Regions from separate parts of the Streptococcus gwangjuensis genome, predicted to be linked through region 2. Evidence: predicted binding sites of a transcription regulator. Region 2 holds the regulator's gene; the other holds the start of a gene.
What was found. The regulator Rex, encoded in region 2, represses fermentation and respiration genes when NADH is low (regulators of the CRP and FNR family bind a similar motif). The targets are predictions, from matches to a motif close to TTGTGAANTANTTCACAA.
Positions count from the first base shown of each region.

Region 1: the regulator Rex is predicted to act here: its motif matches at 3,949-3,966, upstream of adhE (bifunctional acetaldehyde-CoA/alcohol dehydrogenase).

Region 1 is NZ_CP032621.1:1,634,029-1,644,151, forward strand. Features, by position in the region: gene D7D53_RS08245 (ABC transporter ATP-binding protein) at 1-10, opposite strand, end outside; gene D7D53_RS08250 (helix-turn-helix domain-containing protein) at 221-1,132, opposite strand; gene adhE (bifunctional acetaldehyde-CoA/alcohol dehydrogenase) at 1,263-3,914, opposite strand; gene D7D53_RS08260 (MORN repeat-containing protein) at 4,215-4,625, opposite strand; gene D7D53_RS08265 (low molecular weight protein-tyrosine-phosphatase) at 4,612-5,055, opposite strand; gene yajC (preprotein translocase subunit YajC) at 5,102-5,401, opposite strand; gene tkt (transketolase) at 5,518-7,494, opposite strand; partial or broken gene D7D53_RS08280 (HI_0552 family protein) at 7,611-8,234, opposite strand; gene jag (RNA-binding cell elongation regulator Jag/EloR) at 8,285-9,274, opposite strand; gene D7D53_RS08290 (membrane protein insertase YidC) at 9,292-10,116, opposite strand; gene rnpA (ribonuclease P protein component) at 10,091-10,123, opposite strand, start outside.
Region 2 is NZ_CP032621.1:773,145-783,267, reverse strand. Features, by position in the region: gene D7D53_RS03860 (NAD kinase) at 1-669, opposite strand, end outside; gene yjbM (GTP diphosphokinase) at 653-1,324, opposite strand; gene D7D53_RS03850 (CYTH domain-containing protein) at 1,453-2,022, shown strand; gene D7D53_RS03845 (ribose-phosphate diphosphokinase) at 2,134-3,093, shown strand; gene D7D53_RS03840 (cysteine desulfurase family protein) at 3,103-4,218, shown strand; gene D7D53_RS03835 (DUF1831 domain-containing protein) at 4,223-4,570, shown strand; gene D7D53_RS03830 (DUF4649 family protein) at 4,578-4,793, shown strand; gene D7D53_RS03825 (redox-sensing transcriptional repressor Rex) at 4,876-5,517, shown strand; gene D7D53_RS03820 (gamma-glutamyl-gamma-aminobutyrate hydrolase family protein) at 5,535-6,224, shown strand; gene radC (RadC family protein) at 6,221-6,901, opposite strand; gene pcrA (DNA helicase PcrA) at 6,944-9,235, opposite strand; gene D7D53_RS03805 (formate--tetrahydrofolate ligase) at 9,395-10,123, opposite strand, start outside.

The DNA.
Region 1 (10,123 bases), 860 kb from region 2:
AAATGGACATTCTTTCCTCCTTGTTTGAAACTGTTATCATCATACATCACACTTATAGAAAATCCTTTAAGCTACATCAGCACTGATTTACCCTATGGGCCTATTACTTAGAATATTCTCTCTATTGCCTAGTTTGCTTCTGGATGTATATCAAGTAAAATTCATTTTAACAAAAAAGCGACATTTCTCCAATGACAGAAATGTCACTCCTATAAACTCTTTAATGATATCTTTCTAGATCCTCGGCCCATTCATTATCTAAACTAACGATTAACTTCTCATTACCAAACATCCTCGCCATCATTTTTGCTTCTTCATACTTTTGTTTTGCTGTATCATAGTCGGTATGAATATAATATTTCCACTCCACCATCAAGACAATCGGTTGCTTTTGGAAATCTCGTGTTTTCTGCCCTATTTTATTTAAGGTCTCAACCGCTCTCTTAAAATAATGAAACAGCCCCATAATTTCTATACAAGTTAAAGAAGCTAACAAGGAATCTCTAAGCAAGTTCAAACAATCGAACTCTATCTTATCAACCTGAGAACTTAATTTGTCATGAAAACAAAGAATGGTTTTATGCTCAGATTCTTTTATCTCACCCACATTTAAACCATCCATTAACTGACAGTTGAAATACAATCTCAATTTCAACAAGTCCTCGGCTTTATATACATCTCTGGATAGTAAGTCTTGAAGACCGTCCTCAATCACACCGCTTCCGTATAAGGAATTACTAGTCGCCCTCACCTCATCTATGGCTTGAAGACAATCCACTATCATCTTCTCATCACCTGGCAAATCATCATAAAAACATTCAAAAATCTCATCAAAATATTCTTCCTTCTGCTCCTGCAACTCCTTGTTTCCATAGTCAGGGTGATGTAAAAGAAAGTACTTTAATTCTTGGTAACGCTTGGGTAATTCCTTATAGTCTGGCATCAAGACATAGGACGGAATTTCTAATCGATCTGCAATATACTCTAGTGTTTTTATCGTCGGGCGAAATTCTCCTTTTTCGATCCGCACCAGCTGACGGACTGATAATTTAGACTCATCCCCGCAAAAAATTGGACGACTAAGTCCTTTCACCTCTCTAAAAATCCTTACCTTTTCCCCTAGCTCTTTCATCTCTTACATTTCTCCCTCGCACGATTATAAAAGATTTGATTTTCAAATAAATATATGCGATGATTATACCATTTTTCAAATAGAATTACAAAAAAGAGACAGGAAATTCCTGCCTCTAGGCTGATAACAATTATTTACGGCGTCCTGGTCTTTCTTTGTAGCCATAGTAAGAATCTTCGATGATTTCTTGCATGTGGTCAACCATTGGAAGGCGTGGGTTAGCTGGTGAACATTGATCTTCGTAAGCAAGGAAGGCCAATTCGCGTGAATGTTCTTTCCATTCTTTTTCATCGATTCCTTGTGCTTTGAAGTTCATTTGGATACCTACGCGCTCACCAAGTTCGTAGACAGCTTTTGCGTAAGATTCCACCCCTTCTTCTGGAGTAGAAGCTGGAAGTCCAAGCATGCGTGCGATATCTTGGTATTTTTCATCTGCACGGTAGTAGTTGTACTTAGGCCATGTTGCTGTCTTAGCTGGACGTGTACCGTTGTAGCGGATGACGTATGGAAGCAAGATAGCATTAGTACGACCGTGGATTGTGTGGAATTGCGCACCAATCTTATGGGCCATTGAGTGAGAAATACCTAGGAAGGCATTGGCAAAGGCCATACCAGCGATTGTTGAAGCGTTATGCATTTTCTCACGTGAGTGGAAGTCTGCATTCTTAACTGAGCTTTCAAGGTTTTCGAATACAAGTTTAATTGCTTGAAGTGCAAGACCGTCAGTGTAGTCGCTAGCCATTTGTGATACGTAAGCTTCAGTCGCGTGAGTCAATACGTCCATACCAGTGTCCGCAGCAACAAATCCAGGAACTGTCAATACCAAAGCAGGGTCTACGATTGCCACGGTTGGTGTCAATGAGTAGTCAGCGATTGGGTATTTACGGTTATTTGCTTTATCAGAGATAACGGCAAATGGTGTTACTTCAGATCCTGTACCAGATGTAGTTGGAATCGCGATGAATTTAGTCTTCTTACCAAGCAATGGGAATTTGAAGGCACGTTTACGGATATCCATGAATTTTTGGACAAGGTCACGGAAGTCCACTTCTGGTTGCTCATAGAAGAGCCACATTACTTTAGCGGCATCCATTGGAGATCCACCACCGAGAGCGATGATTGTATCTGGTTTGAAGGCACGCATAATCTCAGTACCACGTTCAACTGTAGTGATATCTGGATCTGGTTCTACATCAGCAAAGATTTGGTAAACAACCTTATTGCGACGAAGGTCAAGTTGTTCGATGATACGATCAAGGAAACCAAGCTCTACCATGGCATGGTCAGTAACGATCATGACACGTTCAACGTCACGACATTTTTGAAGGTATTGAATTGAATCACGTTCAAAGTATGTTTTTGAAGGAAGTTTCATCCATTGCATGTTATTTCTCCGTCTTCCGACTTTTTTGATATTCAAGAGGTTAATGGCACTAACGTTATCCCCAACTGAGTTGCGTCCGTAAGAACCACATCCAAGTGTCAATGATGGCAAGAAGGCATTATAAACATCCCCGATGCCACCGAAAGTAGAAGGTGAGTTACAGATAACACGAATAGCTTTAACAGCTTTACCAAATTCTTTAGTTAATTCTTCGTCAGCTGTGTGGATAGCTGCTGAGTGCCCAAGACCGTTAAATTCAACCATTTGACGAGCCTTAGTAATACCATCTTCACGGCTTTCAGATTTTAAAACTGCGATAACTGGTGACAATTTTTCACGAGTCAATGGCTCGTTTTCACCAACTTCTTTACATTCTGCTGCAAGAATGTTTGTTCCTTCTGGAACTGTAAATCCTGCTTGCTCTGCAATCCAAGTTGCTGGTTTACCAACGATATCAGCGTTCAATTTTGCACCAGCACAGTTTTTGCTGTTTGCTTTCACGCCGAAGCAGAATTCTTCAAGAAGAGCTTTTTCTTTTTTGTTTACAAAGTAAGTGTGGTAAGATTTGAACTCTGCTACAAATTCATCGTAAATTTCTTTATCAATGATAACCGCTTGTTCAGATGCACAGACCATACCATTATCAAATGATTTAGACATAACGATATCGTGTGCAGCTTGGCGGATGTTAGCTGATTTTTCAACATAAGCTGGAACGTTTCCGGCACCTACCCCAAGAGCTGGTTTACCACATGAGTATGCCGCTTTAACCATGGCATTACCACCTGTTGCAAGGATTGTGGCAACACCTTCGTGGTTCATAAGGGCACTAGTTGCTTCCATAGATGGTTCAGTGATCCACTGTACACAGTTTTCAGGAGCTCCTGCTTTAATCGCAGCATCACGAACTATTTGAGCTGCGTGAGCTGATGATTCTTGAGCGGATGGATGGAAGGCAAAGACAATTGGATTACGTGTCTTCAATGAAATCAATGCCTTAAAGATTGCTGTTGATGTTGGGTTTGTTGTAGGAGTGATACCACAAACAACGCCAACTGGTTCAGCGATAAGAGTCAAACCTGTTACATCGTCTTCTTCGATAACACCAACTGTTTTAGTGTGGCGCATGTTGTTTACTACGTGTTCACAAGCAAACAAGTTCTTAGTTGCTTTGTCTTCAAATACACCACGTCCTGTTTCTTCATAGGCATGTAGAGCCAATTCTCCGTGGGCATCCAAAGCTGCCACTGACGCTTTAGCTACGATGTAGTCGACCTGTTCTTGGTCGAGTTTACGCATTTCCTCAAGAGCAACTAAAGCTTTTTGCACCAAGCCGTCGACATGCTTTTCAGCAGCGAGTTTCTTTTCTTCTGGTGTCACAGTTTTTTTATCAGCCATATTTTCCTCCATAGCTTTCAAGGATCGATATCCTTTGTTAATTTTTTCACAAGTTTATTATAACGCATTATTTCAACTTTGTAAACAGTTTCATAAACATTTCACAAAGAATTTTTTATTGTTTGTGAATTTTTTCCCATTTTCTTTACTTATCGAGTTTTTTCTTTAGAGTTTGTGAAATTAATTTTAAATATTTTTTTATTTCACAAGCTTGATTGGAAGAGGAGCTTGGAAAGAGATAGATTTTCTAGTAAGCGCTTACTTTTAGGTACTAACAATACCTCCTTTGATAAGGAGGCCCTATTTTTGTTGAAAAACGCCTTGTTTAAAAGTTCCTTCATAAACGACTTCTTGTTCTGTTGTTAGTTTCCCTTTTCCTTCAGCCTGACCATTTACAAAATCACCTTCGTAGGTCCAGCCTTCTTTAGATTGAAAGGTACCTTTTCCATTGAAGGCTCCATTGCTGAAACCACCTGTATAATGGTCCCCGTTTTGGAAGGTAATGGTACCTTGCCCATTCATTTTACCACGGACAAGACTGCCGTCGTAAATAATCGTTCCATTATCAAGCTTTAGAACTCCTTTTCCGGGAATATTTAGAAAAAAGACGAGTACAGCACAAAAAACAATGGCAACTACTGCTAAAAGCTCTAAACGTGGACGAGTCAGATAGACACGATACTTCTCGTAAAAATTCTCAAGATTTTCCATCTTCACTCTCCTTTTCTAAACATTCTAACCAAGCCCTGCAACCCTCTTGAACACGTCGATAGGTTTCCTCAAAATCTCCTGTATACCAAGGATCTGGAACACTTTCAGATGCGAATGAGTAAATCTTATCTTTACAGTCTGCTGGACACATCTGACGTAAGTCAGAAACATTTGAAGCATCCATACCGATAATATAATCAAAGGCTTCAAAATCTTCCTTACTAATCTGAAGCGATGTCTTGCCTTTTTCATAAGGAATCTCATACTGTTGAAAAATCCCTTGAGTTCCCTTATGAATCGGATTACCATGTTCCCAAGAGGAAGTCGCTCGACTTTGGATTTCATAATTATCTGTCATTGATTTCATAACAAACTCGGCCATAGGGCTGCGACAAATATTCCCCAAACAGACAAAGACTAGTTTTTTCATCCCATTTCCTTTCTTTTATAGAAAAACGGGAGTTAGTAATCCCGTCTTATTTTTCAATTGCGCCTTCTAGTGAAGCTGTTTCTTTCAGCGGTAATACGGTCTTGATAGCAGCTAGTTCAAAAGTCAAGTAAACTCCATCTACATCAAGAACAATCGTTCTCTTCTCAGTATCTACTTCATCGACTGTTCCGTAAAGTCCACCGATTGTAATCACTTCATAGCCTTTTTGCAGTTTATTTAAGCTTTCCATACGTTTTTGTGCTTGTTTCTTTTGAGAGCGTTGCATAAAGAACATCAAGGCAAACATCGCTACAAGCATAATTAAAAATGTATAATTTGGATTCATTGTATTCTCCTTTGTCTTTTACATAGGACTACTATATCAAATTTCAGCTACTTTTACAAGATTGTACCTTGCTTTTCTAGTAAGAAAAATCAGAGCTTGCGCCCTGATTTTTAGGATTATTTCAAGTTTTGAACGACTTTTACTAGATTTTCTACAGTAAAGCCATATTCTGCCAATACTTTTGGTGCTGGGGCAGAGGCTCCGAAGGTATCAATACCAAGAACAGCACCATCTAGTCCAACATATTTGTACCAGTTTTGACTTGCACCCATTTCGACTGCAACACGACGGCGAACTGCATTTGGAAGGATTTCTTCCTTGTAAGCTGCATCTTGTTTATCAAAGACATCTGTAGATGGCATGCTGACTACGCGGACTTTTGCACCTTGACTAGCCAATTCTTTAGCAGCTGAGACAGCAAGATTGACCTCTGAACCTGTCGCAATCAAGATGGTATCAAAGTCTGCTGCATTTTCATAGACAACATAGGCACCTTTTGCAACCTTGTCGAAGTCTGTTCCCTCTTCGACAGTCAAGTTTTGACGGGTCAAGACAAGGGCAGTTGGTGTTTTCTCACTTGTCACTGCAAGGTACCAAGCTGCTTGCGTTTCACGCGCATCTGCTGGACGGAAAACATTTAGATTTGGCATAGCACGAAGACCTGCTAAATGCTCAACTGGTTCGTGCGTTGGACCGTCTTCCCCAACCGCGATTGAATCGTGGGTAAAAACATAAGTCACAGGAAGACCTTGCAAAGCTGACAAGCGGACAGCCGCCTTCACATAGTCAGAGAAGACGAAGAAAGTTCCACCGTATACTCGAAGTCCACCGTGAAGGGCCATCCCGTTCAAGATTGTTCCCATGGCAAATTCACGAACACCAAACTGAATGTTGCGGTTCAAGCGGTTGGAATCGTCTTGAAGTCCGTCAGTCTTGATATAAGTCATGTTTGAGTGAGCAAGGTCAGCTGATCCACCTAGGAAGGTTGGTAACTTAGCCGCCACAACATTCAAGGCATCTTGGCTTGAATTACGAGTTGCTTGAGAGAAACCATTTTCTAAAGCTGGGAAGTCTGCTGGAGTCACTTCAACTGGATCACGTCCATCGATGATGGCCTCTACTTCTGCAGCTAGTTCTGGGTGAGCTTCTTTATAATCAGCAACTAATTTTGCCCAAGCTTGATAAGCTGATGCACCACGGTCTGCAACATTTTCTTTGAAATCAGCGTAAACTTGTTCTGGAATTTCAAATGGTTCATAGTCCCAACCAAGAGCCTGACGAGTTGCTGCAGTTTCATCTGCTCCAAGAGGGGCACCGTGTACAGCATTAGTTCCTTGTTTGTTTGGAGAACCATATCCAATGACAGTCTTCACTTCAATCAAAGATGGTTTACCTGAAGCTTTAGCTGTTTCGATAGCAGCATGGATAGCTTCCAAGTCTGTTCCATCTTCAACCAAGGCTGTATGCCAACCGTAAGCATTGTAACGGTCACGAACACTTTCTGTAAAGGAATCCTTTGTCTCACCATCCAAGTTGATGTCATTTGAATCATAAAGGACAACCAACTTATCTAGTTTTTGCAAACCTGCGTATGAAGCCGCCTCACTTGAGACACCTTCCATCAAGTCTCCGTCTCCACAGATAACGTAAGTATAGTGGTCAAAGATATTGTAGCCTTCACGATTATATTTGGCTGCCAAGAAACGCTCTGCTTGGGCAAAACCAGTGGCAGTTGAGATTCCTTGTCCTAGAGGACCTGTCGTAGCATCAATCCCTGCTGTATGGCCAAATTCTGGGTGACCTGGTGTTTTTGAACCCCATTGACGGAAGTTCTTGATTTCATCCATGCTGACATCTTCAAAACCAGAAAGGTGAAGAAGGGCATAAAGAAGCATTGAACCATGACCAGCTGAAAGAATAAAGCGGTCGCGGTTAATCCAGTTTGGTTGAGCTGGATTGATACGAAGTTGTTTTGTAAAGAGGCTGTAAGCCATTGGAGCCGCTCCCATAACCACACCTGGGTGACCTGAGTTGGCTTTATTAATGGCGTCAATACCTAGGAAACGAATTGCATTAACAGATAGATTTGACATAGAATTTCCTTTCTATTTGAGGTGATTACTGAATCACACATTCTATTTTACTATTATATGAAAAAATACATAGAATAGCAATTAAACAATTCGACGCTAGATAAGTCTCCTATTTTCTACTCTCTTGTCGCCTGATAGTAGGGAAGTAAGCGTTCATAAGCATCTTCTAATTTTTCTAAAATCACTTCTAATGATTGATTTTCTATGATAGAAACATCTGATTTAACTAACACTTTTCGGATTTCTTGACTGCCTACCTTCTCGACTAAGACTTGACGATTTTCTTCGTTCGCCTCCCACCGTTGACTTTGGCCATCAGAGTAGGCTAGATAATAAATCCCTTCAACGGTTGGAATTTCTAAAACTTTGGCCTGCTTGCCTAGAGTTTGCTCATCTTTCTTGCGCTCGATGAAACTGACTTCTAAGGAAACACCAAAATCAGAGGGTACTCCATACAAACGAAGAGCCAACATAGGTTCTGTCACTCTCCCCTCACGCTGTAGATAAGCCCAGAAGTGCGGTCGCAAGCGCTGCGCTTGGTTCATCCACTGGCTAGTCTGTTGAAGTTACCATTCTGGATGGCTCGCTTGAAAGGCTTTAGCCAGTTCTGTAAAAGCCTTTCTGGCCTCTTGACCTTTGTGGCGAAATGCCAACATTTTCTCTCGCTCTACTCCCGCTTTATCAGGATTACGGTACTGCAAACCAGCAAAGTCTAGATAGTCTCTTATCTTATTCAACATTAATTTAATCTCCTCCAGCTAGCAAAAAATCAGGATAACCCTGATTTTGTTTATTCTGTATCTACAACGACATAGCGATTTGGCTCATCACCCTCAGAGTAACTAGTCACGCCATCCATGCGTGAAATAATACGATGGATAATCTTGCGTTCACTATTTGACATGGGATCTGTCTGATGACTACGGCCTTCTTCTAAAACACGAGCCGCCAATTTTTGCGCATAGGTCTGCAAGACTTCTGCACGGTGTTCAACATAATCATTAACATTGATTGTGATATAGAAGGTTCTTGAATAGCGGTTATAAAGATAATTTTGAGCCAATAGTTGCAAGGCCTTTAAAACTTTGCCATGGTAACCGATAATACGACCTGGTTCGTTGGTATCAATTTGCAGATTGATGCTACGACGATTATAATCATTCGAAATCGTCGCCTCAACGTCCATATCATCAATAATAGTTTGAACATAAGTCGTTACTTCCGTAGCTACTTGTTCAATATCAAAGCTCGGTTCCACCTTTAAGCCCAAATCTTCTAATTCTTGACTTTCAGTTCGTTCAGCTTGAGTCTCGACAATAGGAGTTTCTACTTCTTCTCCGAAACCAGCTTCTTCAAGCTGTAATTCATTTAAAATCTCAATGTGCCCAGTTTCTTCTAAGATGGTGCTAGCATGTTTTTCATTTTTCAAGATTTCAGCCTTGACTTCATCAGAAACCCCTTGGCCTTCTTCTTCAATCTTTTTAATTGCTTCTACAACATGACCCAAATCAACGGTTGCTTCACTGACCGTTTTGACCGGTTCATTTTGTTCATTGATTTCTTTAGGAACACCCTTAATAGCTTGTTGATTTGCTTTAATGACAGTTGTCTCACTAATAGCTTCAATGTCAACTTGAGCTGGTTTTTTACCAAATAAACCAAGAAATCCTTTTTTCTCGCGAGAAATGACTTTGATATGAGCCTTCATTCTTGGAATATCTAATTCTTTCAATCCTTTCTGGATTGCTTCTTCAACAGTTGAACCTGTAAATACTCCCATTACCAGATTCCTCCTTATTATTTCGTTTTCTGAGCCTTTTTCTTGGCTTTTCTTTTTCTATTTTCCAAATCTTTCTGTGCCTGAGCTACCGCCTCGCGCTCTGCAATAATCTTGAATGGATTGTTCAAGAAATAGGTTTGCAAGACTTGATAAGCATTGGACACTGTCCAGTAGAGGGCGACTCCACCTGGCGCATAAACTGCAAAGATAAAGATCAAGACCGGAATACCATACATCATCGCAGTCGTAGCGCCATTACGCTCAGACAAGGCTTTATTAGACAGCCAAGTACTTAAAAAGGTGAATACAGCTGCTAAAACAGGAAGAACAAGGGTTGTATCCACACCACCAAGGTTAATCCATAAGAAATGACCTGTCTTTAAAAAGTCAACTCTTGATAGAGCTTGGAACAAAGCCAAGATAACCGGCATCTGAATCAAAATCGGCCAAAGAGAATCTGACTGTCTGACACCCATTTCTTTAAAGACTTTACGCATTTCTTGCTCTAGCTTGGTTCTGCTTTCCATATCTCGACCTGGATATTGTTCTCGAAGCGCCTTAATGCGAGGTTGAGCTTCCTGCATTTTTCTGGATGCCACCATTTGCACTTGGAAAACTGGCAAGAGGACTGTACGAATCAAGATCGTAAAGAGAATAATCCCTACTCCGATACTGATATCAAACGATAAAAAGCGAATGATTTCCGCAAAGAAGTAAACAAATTTACTCCAAAAATCAGCCGATTCGGCTGTAATATCGCTAGTTGTCCCATTTGTCGCACAAGCTGTCATGATCAATAGAGACAGTCCTAGCAAACTAGTCAACTGTAGTTTCTTTTTCACTCCCATT
Region 2 (10,123 bases):
AATAGTATGGTAATCGTTTCTCGTTGGGATAAGTTCAATCTTATCCTTCTTAGGAACAATAATAGATGAACCCAGCGTTCGATAGACACGATTATTAAGGCTGGCAATTTCCGTCAACTGAAGAGCTTCAATGGTAGGATGTAAAACAGCTCCACCGAGAGACTTGTTATAGGCTGTACTACCAGTCGGCGTCGAAACTGTTAGCCCATCTCCACGAAAACGTTCAAAGTGGACACCATTAATCACAACATCCGCCACCATGGTTCGATCCGACCTGCGGATACTGGCTTCATTTAGTGCTCTGAAAATCTTAACTTCACCATTTTCAAGAAAGACCTTCACATTCAGAACAGGGTATGATACCTTTGCCCCAGTATCTAGCTGCAAATTAGTCACTAGCTTGTCCAACTCAAAATCACGGTAGTCCGTATAGAAGCCCAAATGTCCAGTGTGAACACCGATAAAGCGTACCTTATCAAGTTGGTTTTCGTACTTATGAAAGGCCGACAAGAGCATACCATCCCCACCAATGGAGATTACAATGTCCGGATTGGTATCATTGAGTATAAACTGATTTCTCTTCAAACGATCTCGCAATTCATACAAAACCCTTTGACTCTGCGGTTTTCTATTGGCTATCAGGTCAATTCGTTTACCTGTATTCTTCATCTGTATCGTCACTGTTTCCTACACCGTCATTTAATTTTCTACTCAAAGGATCAAAAAGAGCCTGGGCTTCCTGAATATCATCTCGAATTTTACCCATTTCTTCATCCAACTGATGGGCAATTTTGGCGGTAATTTCCAGTCTCTTTTTAATTTCCTCTGGGAAATCCCCTTGGTACTTGTAGTTGAGAGAATGTTCTATTGTTGCCCAGAAATTCATGGCCAAGGTACGAATCTGAATTTCCGCCAAAATGGTCTTGGCTCCATTGATGGTATCAACCGAATATTCAACTACCACATGGTAGGAACGATAGCCTGAGGATTTTCGATGAGTAATGTAATCGCGCTCCTGTATGATCCGCATATCCTGACGTTTGCGCAAAATCTCCACTACTTCCTTGACGTCATCTACAAACTGAACCATCACACGCAAGCCAGCAATATCCTGCAAATCGTGCTCTAAGGTCGCATAAGTAATGCCACGACGAGCCATTTTTTCCTTAATGCTCTCAATTGGCTTGACTCGACCAGTCACAAACTCAATTGGAGAATGCTTATTTTGTTTACGATATTGCTTACGAATACCACGAAGTTTAATCTTTAACTCACCAACAGCTTGAATGTAAGGATCTAGAAATTCTTCCCATTCTAAGGTCATATATTCTCCCTTATTCTCATATTATCCTTCAAAAATATCTTTGATTTTTTCTCCAGATTCATATACAATAAATACAATGCTTATTATACCATAAATCCGCTTTCAACGATAAAGAAAAGGTAAGAAAAATGAAACATTTAGAAATTGAATTGAAAACACTCTTGAAAAAAGATGAATACAATCGTCTCAAAGACCAGTTCACAGACGTCACTCCTGTTCTTCAAAAAAATTACTACATAGACACACCTGATTTTGAGCTGCGAGAAAAGAAAGTTGCTATGCGCATTCGAACCTTTGAAGACTGGGCAGAATTGACACTCAAAGTCCCGCAAAGTGTTGGAAACATGGAATACAATCAAAAATTGCAACTAAAAGATGCTGAAAACTATCTGAGCAAGGAAGAACTTCCTCAAGGGCTTGTGCTAGATGAATTGGCTAAACATGGTATCCAAAGTAAAAAATGGCAGGTCCTTGGTTGTCTAACAACGCTTCGCTATGAAATGCAAACAGCTATCGGTCTCATGGCGCTGGATGAAAGTCAGTACTTTGATATTACAGATTACGAATTAGAGCTTGAAGTTGAAAATCACGAGCAAGGGAAACAAGATTTCCAGCAATTTTTAGAGGAAAATCAGATTGCTTATCAAAAAGCTCCCTCAAAATTGGTCCGATTTGTCAAAAGCATGAAAAATAGCTGAAATAATCTCTATTTTTTGGTAAAATAGAAAAGATAAAATACAAAAATCCCAGTTCATATAGGCTAGGCAGATATGACTAGGATTTAAAAAGTTTACAGAGGACGGTCTATAATGTCAGATAGAAAAAACATGAAACTTTTCGCACTCAACTCTAACCAAGAGATTGCACAGAAAATTGCTCAAGCTGTTGGTGTCCCACTTGGAAAACTATCATCACGTCAATTTTCAGACGGAGAAATTCAAGTAAATATTGAAGAAAGTGTCCGTGGTTATGATGTTTACATCATCCAATCAACAAGTTTCCCTGTTAACAACCACCTAATGGAATTGCTTATCATGGTCGACGCTTGTGTGCGTGCAAGTGCCCACAGCATCAACGTAGTCCTTCCATATTTTGGCTATGCACGTCAAGACCGCATCGCTTCACCTCGTGAGCCACTTACAGCAAAACTGGTTGCCAATATGCTAGTTAAGGCTGGTGTTGATCGTATCCTTACGCTTGATTTACATGCCGTTCAGGTTCAAGGATTCTTTGATATTCCTGTCGATAACCTTTTCACAGTTCCCCTATTTGCAAAACATTATTGCGATAAGGGCTTACTTGGTTCAGATGTTGTTGTTGTCAGCCCTAAAAATTCAGGTGTGAAACGCGCTCGTAGCTTGGCTGAATATCTTGATGCTCCTATCGCCATTATCGACTACCCACAAGACGATGCAACTCGCAACGAAGGTTATATCATCGGTGATGTTGAAGGTAAGAAAGCTATCTTGATTGACGATATTTTAAATACAGGACGTACCTTCTCTGAAGCTGCTAAAATCGTTGAACGTGAAGGTGCTACAGAAATTTATGCTGTTTCTAGCCACGGCCTCTTCGTCGAAGGAGCTGCTGAACTTCTTGACAATACTAATATTAAAGAAATTCTTGTGACTGATTCAGTAGCAACAAAAGAAAAAACTCCTAAAAACGTATGCTACATCACTGCTAGTGAGTTAATTGGTGATGCTATCGTCCGTATCCACGAAAGAAAACCAGTCAGCCCACTCTTTGCTTACAACAAAAAGAAATAAGGTGATTCTTTGATTTATTTGGACAATGCTGCAACGACTCCCATGTCAGCAGTTGCTATTTCAGCGATGACCAAGGTGATGCAAGAAACCCATGGCAATCCATCTAGTATTCATGGTCATGGTCGTCAAGCTGGCAAACTCTTGCGAGAAGCCCGTCAGGAACTAGCTCAGTTACTGGGGACAAAACCTCAACATATCTTTTTCACTTCTGGTGGGACAGAAGGCAACAATACTGCCATCATTGGCTACTGCCTTCGTCATCAAGAACAAGGAAAACATATCATCACAACTGCCATTGAGCACCATGCCGTCCTTGAAACAATTGATTACTTGGTTCAACACTTTGGGTTTGAAGTAACCATTATTCAGCCAGAAAATCAAGAAATCTTAGCCCAGCAAATTCAAAAAGCTTTACGTGATGATACGATTTTGGTTTCTACCATGTTTGCCAATAATGAAACTGGAAACCTACTTCCCATTGCTGAAATTGGCCAAATACTCAAGCAACACCCTGCTGCCTATCATGTTGATGCAGTTCAGGCTATTGGTAAAATCCCTATACACCCAGAAGAATTGGGCATTGATTTTCTCACTGCTTCTGCCCACAAGTTCCATGGTCCTAAGGGAATCGGCTTTCTCTACGCATCTAGCATGGATTTTGATTCCTATCTACATGGCGGAGACCAAGAACAGAAAAAACGTGCAGGGACTGAAAATCTGGCTGCCATCGTAGGCATGCTTGCGGCCCTAAAAGAAGACCTAGAAAAGCAAGAAGACAATTTTCAACATGTACAAAATCTAGAAACTGCCTTTCTTGCAGAGCTAGAGGGAGTTCAGTATTACTTGAATAGAGGACAACATCATCTCCCTTATGTTCTCAATATTGGATTTCCTGGCCAGAAAAACGACCTCTTACTCCTTCGTCTAGATTTAGCTGGAATTTCAATCTCTACTGGCTCAGCCTGTACTGCAGGCATTGTACAATCCAGCCATGTTCTTGAAGCCATGTACGGGGCAAATTCAAAACGCTTGAAGGAATCCGTTCGTATCAGTTTGTCGCCAGAAAATACTGTTGAAGACCTACATACCCTCGCAAAAACCTTAAAAGAAATTATCGGAGGTTAGCCATATGGCATTTGAAAAAACCATTCAGTTAAAAAATTGTCGTTACGACTACACTCTTAGTCCTTCTGTTAAGAAATTCACCCTTAAGGACAACACATTTTTTGAGACAAAAGTTGGTAACTATGAACTAACTCGCCTGCTTGAAAAGGTTCCAAACAGCGGTGAGGGATTCCAGCTCAAAATCATCATTAACAAGGAACTTACAGGTGCTAAAATCAATATCACTGACAAGTTTGGGCTACGTCTAGTTGATATTTTCAAATCAGAAGACCACCACATTCATCAGGAAAAATTCTATTTCCTCATGGATAGCTTGGTAGAACGTGGTGTCTTTACAAAATCGGAAAGATAGAGCCAAAATGTTTGAACTGACCTATAAGGATAACTATCATGTAGAGCGGACTCTAAAGTATGAGGATTACGAGGCTCTCATGCTGGCTCTATCAGGATGTGTGACTCTACCAGATACACTTTATGTGACTTCTCTGACTTTTAAGGGCCAGAAAGTTTATCAGGGTCTGGTCGGAGACCTCTACCGTTTTCTATCACATGCAGATTTTTTACATCAAAACTAAGATTTTTCTTAGTTTTTTCTTATTTTTGTTGATTTTTTCACAATGTTTCTATAAAATAGAAGAATAGAAAGGTTGTGATTTTGTGAAAGATAAACAGTCTGCTATTCCAAAAGCAACAGCGAAAAGACTCTCTCTCTACTATCGAATTTTTAAGAGATTTCATGCAGAAAAGATTGAACGTGCCAACTCTAAACAAATTGCAGAGGCCATTGGGATTGACTCAGCGACCGTACGTCGTGATTTTTCCTATTTTGGTGAACTAGGTCGTCGTGGTTTTGGCTATGATGTCAAAAAACTGATGACGTTTTTTGCCGATTTGCTCAATGATAACTCTATTACCAATGTCATGCTTGTTGGTATTGGAAATATGGGCCATGCCCTTCTCCACTACCGCTTCCACGAGCGTAACAAGATGAAGATTATCATGGCCTTTGACCTAGATGACCATCCTGAAGTTGGTAGCCAAACTCCTGATGGGATTCCTATTTACGGAATTTCTCAAATCAAGGATAAAATCAAGGATGCTGATGTGAAGACTGCTATCTTGACTGTTCCCAGCGTCAAGTCACAAGAGGTTGCCAATCTCTTGGTAGATGCTGGCGTGAAAGGAATTCTCAGTTTTTCACCAGTCCATCTGCATTTACCAAAAGACGTGGTCGTTCAGTATGTTGATTTGACAAGTGAACTCCAAACCCTCCTCTACTTCATGCGAAAAGAGGATTAGAAAGCGAAAATCATTTTATGAAAAAACCAGTTATTGGGATTACAGGAAACGAAAAAACTCATCCAGATGATGACATCATGATGAGCTACGCAACAAAAGGCTTTGTTGAAGGCGTTAAAGACGCTGGAGGGATTCCCATCATCCTACCGATTGGTGATCAAGAAATGGCCTACCACTATATCAGTATGATTGACAAGCTCATCTTGACAGGTGGTCAAAATGTTGATCCAAAATTCTATGGTGAAACAAAAACCATCGATAGCGATGACTACCACCTTCAAAGGGATATCTTTGAACTGGCCCTCATCAAGGAAGCTATTAAACAGAAAAAGCCAATTTTTTCTGTCTGTCGTGGAACTCAACTCTTTAACGTTGCCATGGGTGGAACTTTGTACCAAGATATCGAAGACCATTGGCAGGATTGTTCTGCTGAGTACACAACTCAACGCTTGATGACAGAGCCTGATACAGTTCTTCGAGAAATCTATGGAGAAATTTCGCATATTAACTCCTTCCACCATCAGAGCATCAAGGATTTAGCACCAAATTTAAAGATTGCGGCCCATGATCCTCAAGATGGCATCATTGAAGCTGTCATGAGTACGGATGATGTTGCCTTTCTCGGTGTGCAATGGCACCCAGAATTTCTATTTGAAAATCGCCCCAAGGATAAAAACCTCTTTGACTATGTCGTTAATGAACTTTAGATTAAATCTGTCTTTTCACGATAACTAAAGTAATTAGAATGAGAGACAATCAAATGGTCCAAGAGGACAATCCCCATCAGTTCGCAGGCTTCTTTGACAAGTTTAGTGACATGATCATCATTTCGGCTAGGCGCTACCGCTCCTGAAGGATGATTGTGAACCAAGATGAGAGAAGTCGCCATATGCTTGATTGCATAGTGAAGGATCTCTCGCGGTTCAGCGATACTACGAGTTGCAGAACCGATGAAAATGGTCTGTTGATGGATGATTTGATTTTGAGTATTGAGATAGAGCGCCACCAGGTGCTCTTGTTTTTTATGTCCCAACTCCTGCTGCATCTTCTTGGCCAACTTTTGGCTACTAAGAATACTTTCCAACTCAATAGTCTCATGTTTATGAATACGATGCCCCAGTTCAATCATAGCTTGTAATTCTATGGACTTAACACGACCTATACCAGACAGACTCTGCAATTCCTGCAGGGTCATTTTTTTCAAATCCGTTAGGCTTGAAAGATTGTTCAAGACTTTCTGGGCAATTTCAAAAACACTGACTTGACGTGTTCCTGTCCTAAGTAAAATAGCTAGCAACTCTTGATTACTGAGCGCTTCTACTCCTTCCTTAGCTAGTCTTTCTCTTGGTAATAGTGAATCTTCTTGAAATGAAATACTATACATAAAAATCCTCCTCACTTTATTATTCGTGAGAAGGATGGAAAATTAGATTTTTTTCTCAATTGGAGCCACACTGGCTAAAAGTTTTTTCAAACCTACTTCTGGGAAATTGATTTTTAATTCCTGAGTAGCACCGCTACCTGAAACTTCCAGAACAGTTCCCTCTCCCCACTTCTTGTGGAGGGCAATGTCACCAATGGACCAATTTGCCTCGCTAGACGCTGATTTTGCTCCAGCTGTAAATTGACCAAATGGGAGACCACTTGACTGGATAGATTTTGGTGCAGCATTGCGTTTCCGTTCTTGAAGAGCTTGAGCCAAACTCATACCTTGACCAAAGGCAAGACCACCACTGCTATAAGATGCCTTAAAGCTTGTATTGGCTGGACGAGCCAATCCTTGATACTCAAGTAAGTCTGAACTGATTTCGTTAATAAAACGAGTTGGACGGTTGTAGTTGGTACGACCAAAAAGCAGGCGTGAGTTGGCATTGGTCAGATAGAGAATTTTCTCTGCACGCGTGATACCTACATAGGCTAGACGGCGTTCTTCTTCTAATTCATCTTGATCTTCAGCTGCACGGCTAAGCGGAAAGACATTTTCTTCCATCCCAATCAAAAAGACAACTGGAAACTCGAGACCTTTGGCAGCGTGTAGGGTCATCAGGGTCACTTCTGATGTCTCCTGACTACCTGAATCTGTGTCTGCAATTAAGGCCAAATCATTTAAGAAACGACTCAGTTTATCCAGACCAGTTTCCTCTTCTGGCCCATCAGAGGTGTCATCAAAGTTTTTCGTCACAGAAAGGAACTCTTCAATATTTTCAACCCGAGCCTTGCTTTCTAAAGTCGCTTGAGCATTTAGAATATCGACGTAACCTGTTTTTTCTAGGACGGCCTCAACCAACTCAGTAATGCTTAAGTGGTCCAGTTGCTCCCGCAAATCCAGAATCATATTGGCAAAATCCCAGATAGACTGGGCTGCTTTACCCTTGATACCAGACAACATGATGTTTGCAGAAGCATCTAGCATGGACATGTCTTGCATATTCGCAAAGTCACGAATTTTCTCGACTGTACCTGGCCCAATTCCACGTTTAGGCTCGTTGATAATACGCTCAAAACTGATATTGTCACTCAAATTGGCAATAAGATTGAGGTAAGCGATAATATCTCGGATTTCCTTACGGCTGTAGAACTTGGTTCCGCCAACCATGGTATAAGGGATATTTGACTTGAGCAAGGCTTCCTCAATAGTACGGGACTGCGCATTAGTACGATAAAGAACTGCAAAATCCTTGTGAAGGAAGTTTTGGTTGCGACCCAGTTCATCGATGGTTTTGGCTACAAATACAGCCTCATCTATTTCATCATTAGCACGATAGTAAACGATTTGCTCCCCATCAGCATTCTGGGTCCAGAGATTCTTAGGACGGCGGTTTTTATTATTTTTAATAACCTCGTTAGCCGCTTGGAGAATGGTTTTAGTTGAGCGGTAATTCTCCTCCAACAAAACAACCTTGGCTTGGGGATAATCCTTTTCGAAGTCCAAGATATTCTGCATATCAGCACCACGCCAACCGTAGATAGACTGGTCCGCATCCCCAACCACACAGATGTTTTTTAAGCGCGAAGCCAAGAGTTTGACCAATTGGTACTGGGCATGGTTGGTATCTTGGTACTCATCAACGTGGATGTATTGGAATTTCTGTTGATAGCAGGTCAAAACATCAGGATTTTGATCAAAGAGACGCAAGGTCAGCATAATCAAATCATCAAAGTCAACAGACTCAGACTGACGAAGCTCTTTTTGATAAGCCGTGTAACACTGGGCCACGATTTGCGTATACATATCGCCAGCTTGGGCAGCATAGGCAACATCATCAATCAAATCATTCTTAGCATTGGAAATGGTCCCCAAAATAGTTCGTTCATTCCATTTTTTAGGATCCAAGTTCAACTGTTTAAGAATGCGTTTCATGAGCGTTCGCTGTTCACCAGGATCTACAATAGTGAAATTGCGGTTGTAGCCAATATAGTCCGCATCGCGACGCAAAATACGAACACACATGGAGTGGAAGGTCGCAATCAGACAGTCCTGAGTGGCTGGATTGAGGCTATAAGCACGCTCCTTCATCTCACGCGCAGCCTTATTAGTAAAGGTAATGGCCAAGATATTCCAAGGATTGACCAGCTTTTCATCAATCAAATAAGCGATACGGTGGGTCAAAACACGGGTCTTTCCAGAACCAGCCCCTGCCATGATTAACAAGGGACCTTCTGTCGTTTGCACCGCCTCAGCCTGACGGTCATTCATTCCATTTAATAATGCGTTCATCTTCTCTTCCTTACTCTTGAAGTCAATATTTCTATTATATCAGAATTCAAGGAAAATATCTTTACCTAGACTGGTTACGTGTAGAAGGCAACTTCTTATATCTAGATAAAAAATGAGCTTGGATATTATTTCCAAACTCATTTGAATTCAATTAAACTATTAGAACAAGCCTAGAACGGTTCCATCGCTTTCAACATCCATATTGAGAGCTGCTGGTCGTTTTGGAAGTCCTGGCATGGTCATGACATCACCAGTTAGGGCAACGATGAAGCCTGCACCTAATTTTGGCACCAATTCGCGAATGGTAATTTCAAAGTTTTCAGGTGCTCCAAGTGCATTTGGATTATCTGAGAAACTATATTGAGTTTTAGCCATACAGATTGGTAATTTGTCCCAACCGTTTTGAACGATTTGAGCGATTTGTGTTTGAGCTTTCTTCTCAAAGTTCACTTTACTACCACGGTAGATTTCAGTAACAATCTTTTCAATCTTTTCTTGGACAGAAAGGTCATTGTCATACAAACGTTTATAGTTAGATGGGTTTTCAGCAATAGTCTTAACAACCGTTTCAGCAAGAGCTACTCCACCTTCCGCACCATCAGCCCAGACACTTGCCAACTCAACTGGTACATCGATTGAGGCACAAAGTTCTTTCAAGGCTGCAATTTCAGCTTCTGTATCAGAAACAAATTCATTGATTGCTACAACTGCAGGTACTCCAAATTTACGGATATTTTCAACGTGGCGTTTCAAGTTAGCAAAACCTGCACGAACTGCTTCTACGTTTTCTTCAGTAAGAGCGTCTTTAGCCACACCACCATTCATCTTAAGGGCACGAAGGGTTGCAACAATGACAACTGCATCTGGAGATGTTGGCAAGTTTGGTGT